2 regions of the Limnohabitans sp. MORI2 genome follow, and region 2 is predicted to be linked to the other one. Evidence: predicted binding sites of a transcription regulator. Region 2 holds the regulator's gene; the other holds the start of a gene.
The links. Region 2 encodes HrcA, which represses chaperone genes, less so after heat shock. Its sites were predicted from a motif close to TTAGCACTCNNNNNNNNNGAGTGCTAA; they were not measured.

Region 1 (4,426 bases), 360 kb from region 2:
AGACGAAAAAAAGCCCCGCAATGCGGGGCTTTTTTGTTTGGCAAGAGCACCGAAGTGCTCAGGCAAAGCAGCGAGGCAATTACATGCCCATGCCGCCCATACCACCCATGCCGCCCATACCACCCATGTCGGGCATGCCGCCAGCAGACTCTTCTTTCGGAGCTTCTGACACCATGCACTCGGTGGTCAACATCAGAGACGCCACAGACGCTGCGTTTTGCAAAGCAGTGCGTGTCACTTTCGTTGGGTCCAAGATACCCATTTCGATCATGTCGCCGTAGGTGTCGTTGGATGCGTTGAAGCCGTAGTTGCCCTTGCCGGCCAACACATTGTTCACCACCACGCTGGCTTCGCCGCCGGCGTTGTAAACGATCTCGCGCAGAGGCGCTTCGATGGCTTTGAACACCAAGGCGATGCCGTGGTTTTGGTCTTCGTTGTCACCCTTCAAGGCGCCCACAGCTTGACGTGCACGCAGCAAAGCCACGCCGCCGCCAGCCACGATGCCTTCTTCCACTGCAGCGCGGGTGGCGTGCAGGGCGTCTTCGACGCGGGCTTTCTTCTCTTTCATTTCGACTTCGGTGGCAGCGCCCACCTTGATCACGGCAACACCGCCAGCCAACTTGGCCACGCGCTCTTGCAGCTTTTCGCGGTCGTAGTCAGAAGTTGCCTCTTCGATTTGCACGCGGATTTGCTTCACGCGAGCTTCGATGTCAGCAGCTGCACCAGCGCCGTCGATGATGATGGTGTTTTCTTTGCCCACTTCGATGCGCTTGGCTTGACCGAGGTCTGCCAAAGTCACTTTTTCGAGGGTCAAGCCAACTTCTTCGGCGATCACTTTGCCGCCAGTCAAGATGGCGATGTCTTCCAACATGGCCTTGCGACGATCGCCAAAGCCTGGAGCCTTGACAGCCACAACCTTCAAGATGCCACGGATGGTGTTGACCACCAAAGTTGCCAAGGCTTCGCCGTCGACGTCTTCAGCGATGATGAGCAATGGACGGCCAGCTTTTGCAACGGCTTCCAAAGTGGGCAACAAGTCGCGGATGTTGCTGATCTTCTTGTCGAACAACAACACGAAGGGGTTGTCCAGCAAAGCAGCTTGCTTCTCGGGGTTGTTGATGAAGTAGGGGCTCAGGTAGCCGCGGTCAAATTGCATGCCCTCGACCACGTCGAGTTCGTTTTGCAATGACTTGCCGTCTTCCACAGTGATGACGCCTTCTTTGCCCACTTTGTCCATGGCGTTGGCGATGATTTCGCCGATGCTGTGGTCGCTGTTGGCAGAGATCGAACCGACTTGGGCGATTTCTTTAGAAGTGGTGGTGGTCTTAGAGACTTTCTTCAGCTCTTCGATCAACGCGGCCACGGCCTTGTCGATGCCGCGCTTCAAGTCCATCGGGTTGCCGCCGGCAACCACGTACTTCATGCCTTCGCGCACGATGGCTTGGGCCAACACGGTCGCAGTGGTGGTGCCGTCGCCAGCGTTGTCAGAAGTTTTAGAAGCAACTTCTTTCACCATCTGTGCGCCCATGTTCATGAGCTTGTCTTTGAGTTCGATTTCTTTGGCCACGGACACACCGTCCTTGGTCACGGTGGGGGCGCCGAAAGAGCGCTCGAGCACCACGTTACGGCCTTTGGGGCCCAAAGTCACTTTCACGGCGTTGGCGAGGATGTTCACGCCTTCGACCATACGTGCGCGGGCTTCGCCGCCGAAAACTACGTCTTTTGCTGCCATTTTGTATTTCCTTAAATTTCTAAATCAGTGAACTTATTCGACGACGGCGAACAGGTCTTCTTCTTTCATGACCAACAGTTCGTCGCCATTGACCTTGACGGTTTGGCCGCTGTATTTGCCGAACAACACGCGGTCGCCGACTTTCACTGTCAAAGCTTTGGTCTCGCCTTTGTCATTGGTCTTGCCTGGGCCGACAGCCACAACTTCACCTTGATCAGGCTTTTCAGCGGCTGAGTCAGGAATCACGATGCCAGAGGCGGTTTTGGTTTCGCTTTCGATACGTTTAACGATCACGCGGTCGCCGAGAGGACGAAGTTTCATTGCATCTCCAAATAGGAACTAAGGGTTGAAAGCAGAGCGCCCAAGCTAGCTGGACGCTGATAAAGCCACTGACGGGGTGGTGTTAGCACTCGCCGTCATTGAGTGCTAATTTTAGGCCATCTGATGCCAATTCAAGAGGGAAAGTTTAAAAACATGAAAAAAGCACCGACTAGGCGGTGCTTCGTGTTTAAGGTGAGTGAGTGCTAATTTGTAGTGATGAGCACTCAAGGTAGATCCAAGTTTTCAGCCGGCGCAGTGGCCGAGCGTGGTCCAACCATGCCCAGCTTGGCTTTGAGCGACTGCGGCTGCCCCGTGATGAGTGCGGCGTAGTTGGTGGTGTTGGACAAGACCTTTTTCACGTAGTCGCGCGTTTCGTTGAACGGCACGTTCTCGGCCCAGATGGCGCCTTCCAGCACAGGGCCGTCGCCATCGTTGGGCGCACGCCAGCGGCGCGAGCGGCTGGGGCCTGCGTTGTACGCGCCGGCAGCCAGGGGCATGGAGCCTTCAAAGCTGTCGAGCACCAGCTTCAAATAGCCCGTACCGATGGCGATGTTGGTGTCGCGGTCGCTGATCTGGTCAGGTGTAAAACCCGTCAAGCCAATTTTGCGTGCGGTCCACTTGGCCGTGGCGGGCATGACTTGCATGAGGCCGGATGCGCCCACGTGTGAGCGTGCGTCAGTGACAAAGCGGCTTTCTTGGCGAATCAGGCCGTACACATAAGCGGGGTCAAGGTTGATGGTTTTGCTGCGGGCAATGACCGCCTCTTTGTGCGGCATGGGGAAGCGTTGCTCAAAGTCGATGGCCACGCGCGTGCGCTCGCTGGTGTTGATGCAGCGGTCCCACACTTGGCTGTCGCAGGCGAGTTGCGCGGCGGCCAGCAGCTCACGGTCGCTCATCATGCCGGCTTTGCCTTGGGCATCCACCAAATTAGTGGCGTAGTTCCATTCGCGCACGCCCTCAGAGCGCAAGCCGATGCTGATGGCATACAGCGCACGTTGTAGCGATGGGTTGCGACGTGCCACTTCCATCTCTTCTGCTGTGGGTGCAGGTGGTCGAGCAGGGGCGACGACTTTGCGGCCCAGTTCTTCGAGGGCGAGTTGTTCGTAAAACCCGCGCACGCCTGCGATGCCTTCGAGCATGGCGTTGGCCTCTTGTTGAATTTGCGGAGTCACTTTTTTGCGAGCCAACAAGGCGCGTGCGTGCCAGTAAATCCAAGTCGGGTCTTTACGAGCCTCAGCGCTCATGGCTGTGATGGCGCTTTCCACCACAGGCCATTTCGGTGTGTTGCCAGCGCGCAAGGCAGCGCGTACTTTCCAGCCCAGCATGTCGTCGTTCAAGTCTTTGTCGTGGGCGACACGGGCAAAGTGGGCGAGGGCATCGTCATCCAAACGCATGGCCGATTGACGGCCAATCACGCCCCACATCCAGTGGCGTTCTTCGGCGGTAAGGTAAGGCTGCCACTTGTTGCGCATCAGCTTGTCGGCCTTGTCGGGGTCGGTGGTGGCCACTTTGATGAGGGCCATGACCACCAACTCTTGACGCACTTTTTGAGGCGCGGCAATGTGTTTGGCCAAAAACTTCTCGGCATTGTTGATGGCGTCTGGCACCCCATTGGCCGCATCGGGGGCCACAATTTGCACGGCGTTGCGCGCGGTGCGTGGGCGGTTGTGTTCCACCATCAAACGGGCTTTGCGCCAAATGTCGAGGGCGGTGAATTGTTTGCTGAAGTACAGGCGGTCGGCGGCCAAGGTGCAGCCATCATCGGCTTCTTTCATGGCCATCCAGTTTTTGCGTACTTCCTCGGCAATGGATGGGCTGGCGTGCTGGCCTTTTTCTAGCAGCTCCACCGTTAAAAAGTAGCAGCGCAGTTCGCGGTCATCGCGCATGCGGTAGTGTTGGTGTTCGTCGCTGAGCGTGGTCCAGTCACGGCGTTGGCCCAAGAGCAACAGCCAGTCGTTGCGCAAGCGGTCTTCTTGGTAAGTGGCGGGGTAGCGGTTAAAGAAGGCGCGTACTTCGCTGTGCGAGGCTTCGTCTAGGCGGGCTTTGAGTTCCCAATAGGCCGCCCATGGTTCGAGGATGTGGCCTTTGGCTTGTGGCAGCAGGGCGCTCAGGCGTTTGCGGTCGCCGCGCTTGTAGGCTTGGGCCATGTCGGTGATGACGGCATCTGCTTGGGCGTTGTTGGTGGGCGCAGCCACAACAGGTTGAACAGCACCAAACGCAAAGAAAACGCCGGCAAACAGTGACACAATGACTCGAAATTTCATGGCTTGATTATCTGTGGACAAAAAAACCTTGCGCCAGCAGCTCATTGAAGAGCGTTTGAACTTGCCCGATAGGCTGGAGAGGGCCGACATGTTGCAGCGCGTGATGCGC
Region 2 (4,426 bases):
GGCCGATTTAGACACGATCGATTTATTCGATGTGGACAACACTGCCGCAACGGGAGGTGCATTCTCTCCCTCCGCCCAGAAAAAGCTGAACTACGCCCGTTCCATGCACAGAAGCGTGAAACTCACCAGTAGTGCGGTATTGATCATTGGTAACTATTTCACCAACGCTGGCACTGCTGATAAAAAAGCTGAGCTATGGTCTCCGCCCTGATCAAGTTTGTGAAATACAAACCGATACATGGCTTAACAACACTCTTTAACGAACGGTGCCCTATGAAAAAACTCCTCACATTGGCTGCTTTGCTGACAACTGTGCATGCAAGCTTTGCTCAACCCGCCAAACCAAGCTATGCGTACTTTGAGGGCATGAACCTCAGCATGGGTGTTGCGCAAAACTCAACCGAAGCCACGTCGGCCTCTACAACCACCAAAGGCAATACCAGCTTGGGCGTTGCCAAGGTCAACTACACATTTGCACTGGCCTACCCTGCCAAGTTGGGCGTGAGCGCGACGTTTGACATGAAGAACTCAAAACTGAGCGCACAAGAATACTTGGCCGTCAGCGGCCCAACCGAAGTGAGCATTGAGCCAGGCATCTTGCTCATCAGCAACTCTTTGCTCTACGGCAAAGTTGGCACATACGCCAGCCGATACGAAGCGGGCGGCAACCCCACTCGTAATTTGAGCGGCATGAGCTATGGCGTAGGTTTGAAGCATTATGTTTACGGCCAAAACTTCATCCAAGCCGAATGGACACAGCGCAAAGCCGATGGCAACTCTGGCTTGGAAGGCGTCAAGTTCAAACAAGGCGCAGCGGCGCTTTACGTCGGCTTCAATTTCTAAACGTCTACAACTTTGATTCTGCGAGGGATTTATCATCCCTCGTATGAAACTCTCTCCCAGAGCCCTCGGGCTCACCTGCGCTGTGCTCACGGTGTTGATTTGGTCATCCTTCATCGTGGTGGCCAGAGCATCGGCAGCGCACACACTCCTTCCCCTCGACATTGGTTTTTTGCGCATCATCGGCGCGGGCTGCGTGTTGCTGCCGTGGAGTTGGTGGTTGATGTGCGCGCAGCGTCAATCGGGCGAACGTGCAGGCTCTTTCATGGGTTTGTCGCCACTGCCTTGGCGCATCACAGCTTTGGGTGGTTTGTTTGGCAGCATGCTCTACGCCATGCTGGCGTACTCTGGCTTTTTCTTTGCACCTGCAGCGCACGCCTCTGTGCTGATGCCTGGCAGCTTACCGTTGTGGACATCGCTCTTGGCCATGGTCGTTCTGCACGATCACATCACACGCGCTCGTGCTATCGGCTTGGCCTGTATTGTCTTGGGCGACTTGTGCGTGGGCGGTGCCAGTTTGCTCAGGGCTTTTGATGGCGGTGACATCTGGAAAGGCGACTTGCTCTTCATGAGTGCCGCGTTTTGCTGGGCTTGCTACACCGTGCTGGTGCGTCGCCATGCGCTAGACCCTGTGCGTGCCACCATCGCGATCACGGCCTTTTCTTGCACCACCTTCATTCCGGCCTATGCATTGGCAGCCTACATGGGTTGGGTGCCTAGTCATTTGTCGATTGCACCCGTCGGCGAAATGGTGTTTCAAGCCATCTATCAAGGCGTCGGTTCGGTGGTGATTTCAGGCATCACGTTCAATGTGATGATTCGCCACTTCGGCCCTGTGCGATCAACCATGATCACGGCCCTCGTGCCTGGTCTTTCTGCGCTGGGTGCAGTGGTGTTTTTGAATGAGCCCATGGGCTTGAATTTGCTGGCGGGCCTGGCCTTGGTGACCTGCGGCATTTTGTTTGGCGTGCGCTTGCCAAAACCTTGATGCACTTACTTGTGGCTCAGGGCGTTGCTCACAAGCTTGGACGTGATGTCCACGATTTGAATCATGCGGTCGTAAGCCATGCGCGTGGGACCAATCACACCGAGCGTGCCCACGACATGCCCGTCTACTTCATACGGCGCACTCACCACTGACAGCTCTTCCATAGGCACAATTTTGCTTTCGCCACCGATGTAGATACGCACGCCTTCGGCCTGCGCTGAACTATCTAGCAAACGCACCAACTGCGCTTTTTGTTCAAACAAATCAAAGGCACGGCGCAAGTTACCCATATCGCTGGAGAAATCGCTCACCGACAACAAGTTGCGTTCACCACTGATGATCACATCGTCTTGCGCTTGGGTGAGAGCCTCGGTGCTCACCTGTACCGCCGCTTGCATGAGGGTGGCAATTTCACCGCGCAATGACTCGACTTCTGCCAAAAGCTTTTCGCGCACTTGCTCAATCGCCATGCCTGCGAAATGTTGGTTAAGGTAGTTGGAAGCTTCCACCAACTGTGATGCGGTGTAGTCGGTCTCGGTGAACAGCACGCGGTTTTGCACGTCGCCTTCAGGCGAGACGATGATCACCAACAAGCGGCGGTCCGACAAGCGCAAAAACTCGATATGGCGAAACACCGAGCTGCGACGAGGCGCAATAACCACACCCACAAACTGGGATAAATCCGACAAGAGGTGTGCCGCATTGGCAATCACCTTGTGCGGTTGATCTGGGGCCAAAGTGGGGGTCTGGAGTTGGCTGCGCTCTGCCGTCAACATGGTGTCGACAAACAAGCGATAGCCCAAGGCAGTGGGAATGCGGCCCGCCGAGGTGTGCGGGCTGGCAATCAGGCCCAACTCCTCCAAATCAGACATCACATTGCGGATGGTGGCGGGCGAGAGTTCAATGCCATTGGCACGCGACAACGTGCGCGAGCCGACGGGTTGCCCGTCGGCAATGTAGCGCTCTACCAGCGCTTTGAGCAATAACTTGGCGCGATCGTCTAGCATGTTGAATCTTTGGCGAATTTTAATGATGTAATTTACCCATGAAATCGAAATTTCGGCACATTGCATTGCTCGGGAAATACCACCAATCGGTCGGGATTTCCAACGCCTCTTCCCGTCAAACGCTTGAGGGCATTGCGCAGTTCTTGCACACCCTAGGCTGTGATGTCGTGGTTGAACACGCCACAGCCTCAGGCGCAGGCTTGAGTGGCTACACCGTGATGAGCATTGAAGAAATTGGCCAATCGTGTGACTTGGCCATTGTGCTCGGCGGCGACGGCACCATGCTCGGTTATGCAAGGCAGCTGGCGCCACACAACGTCCCACTGATTGGCATCAACCAAGGTAGATTGGGTTTCATCACCGACATCCCCCTCAATGAAGTTCAAAACACGCTCTCGGCCATGCTGCGAGGCGGTTATGAAGAAGACCGTCGCGCCCTGATGCGCGCCAAGGTCTGGCGCGATGGGCATTGCGTGTTCAACGCACTGGCCTTGAACGACGTGGTGGTCAACCGTGGTGCGACCAGCGGCATGCTGGAAGTGCGCGTGGCGGTGGACGGCCGCTTTGTGGCGAACCAGCGCGCCGACGGTTTGATCATCGCCACCCCCACGGGCTCCACCGCTTATTCACTGTCTGTGGGCGGGCCATTGCTGCACACTTCTTTGCCTGCGTGGGTGCTGGCCCCGATTGCGCCGCACACCCTGTCAAACCGCCCCATCGTGCTGGCCGACACGGGCGAAGTAACCATTGATCTGGTGGCGGGCCGCGATGCCAGCGCCAACTTTGACATGCAGTCGCTCGCGTCGCTCTTGATTGGTGACCGCATCACTGTGAAGCGATCCAACTACCACGCCACTTTCTTGCACCCCCGTGGCTGGAGCTATTACGACACCTTGCGTCAAAAACTGCACTGGAACGAGGGCGTGGCATGAGTTTGCAGCACATCGTTTTGCGCGATTTTGTGATCGTGCGTGAACTGGACCTCGACTTGTCGAGCGGCTTTTCTGCGCTCACCGGCGAGACCGGTGCTGGCAAATCGATATTGATAGACGCCCTGCAATTGGTGCTGGGTGCACGCGCTGAAACCAGCGTGGTGCGCGAAGGCGCAGCCCGCGCCGAAATTTGTGCCGAGTTCGACACCACGCCAGAGATCGTGAAGTGGCTGGATGACGAAGGCTTTGCCGACATTGCCAGCGACGGCCAGCTGCTGCTCAAGCGCACGATTGACGCACAAGGCAAAAGCCGCGCATGGATCAATGGCAGCCCTGCGACCGCCACCCAGCTACGCGCCTTGGGCGATATGGTTTTGGATATTCATGGTCAGCACGCATGGCAAAGCCTGACCCGACCCGAAGCGGTCCGTGGTTTGCTCGACGCCTATGCGGGCGTGAACCTGCAAGGCCTCACGCAAACCTGGACACACTGGCGTCAAGCCACCCAAGCCTTACACGAGGCACGCACCGCCCAAGCCACATTACAAGAAGAGCGTGAGCGTTTGTTATGGCAGATCACGGAGGTTGACAAACTCAATCCCGCCGAAGACGAGTGGGATGAGCTCAACAGCCAACACACGCGCCTGTCAAACGCGCAA

Region 1: a site for HrcA is predicted at 2,136-2,162, ahead of groES (co-chaperone GroES). Genes of this name have one in related genera too.

What each region holds. Positions count from the first base shown of each region.
Region 1 is NZ_AP027058.1:297,689-302,114, forward strand. It holds gene groL (chaperonin GroEL) at 80-1,732, opposite strand; gene groES (co-chaperone GroES) at 1,766-2,053, opposite strand; gene QMG27_RS01540 (lytic transglycosylase domain-containing protein) at 2,278-4,200, opposite strand; gene QMG27_RS01545 (5-formyltetrahydrofolate cyclo-ligase) at 4,331-4,426, shown strand, end outside.
Region 2 is NZ_AP027058.1:662,132-666,557, reverse strand. It holds gene QMG27_RS03350 (kelch motif-containing protein) at 1-211, shown strand, start outside; gene QMG27_RS03345 (hypothetical protein) at 274-843, shown strand; gene QMG27_RS03340 (DMT family transporter) at 887-1,828, shown strand; gene hrcA (heat-inducible transcriptional repressor HrcA) at 1,834-2,835, opposite strand; gene QMG27_RS03330 (NAD kinase) at 2,874-3,767, shown strand; gene recN (DNA repair protein RecN) at 3,764-4,426, shown strand, end outside.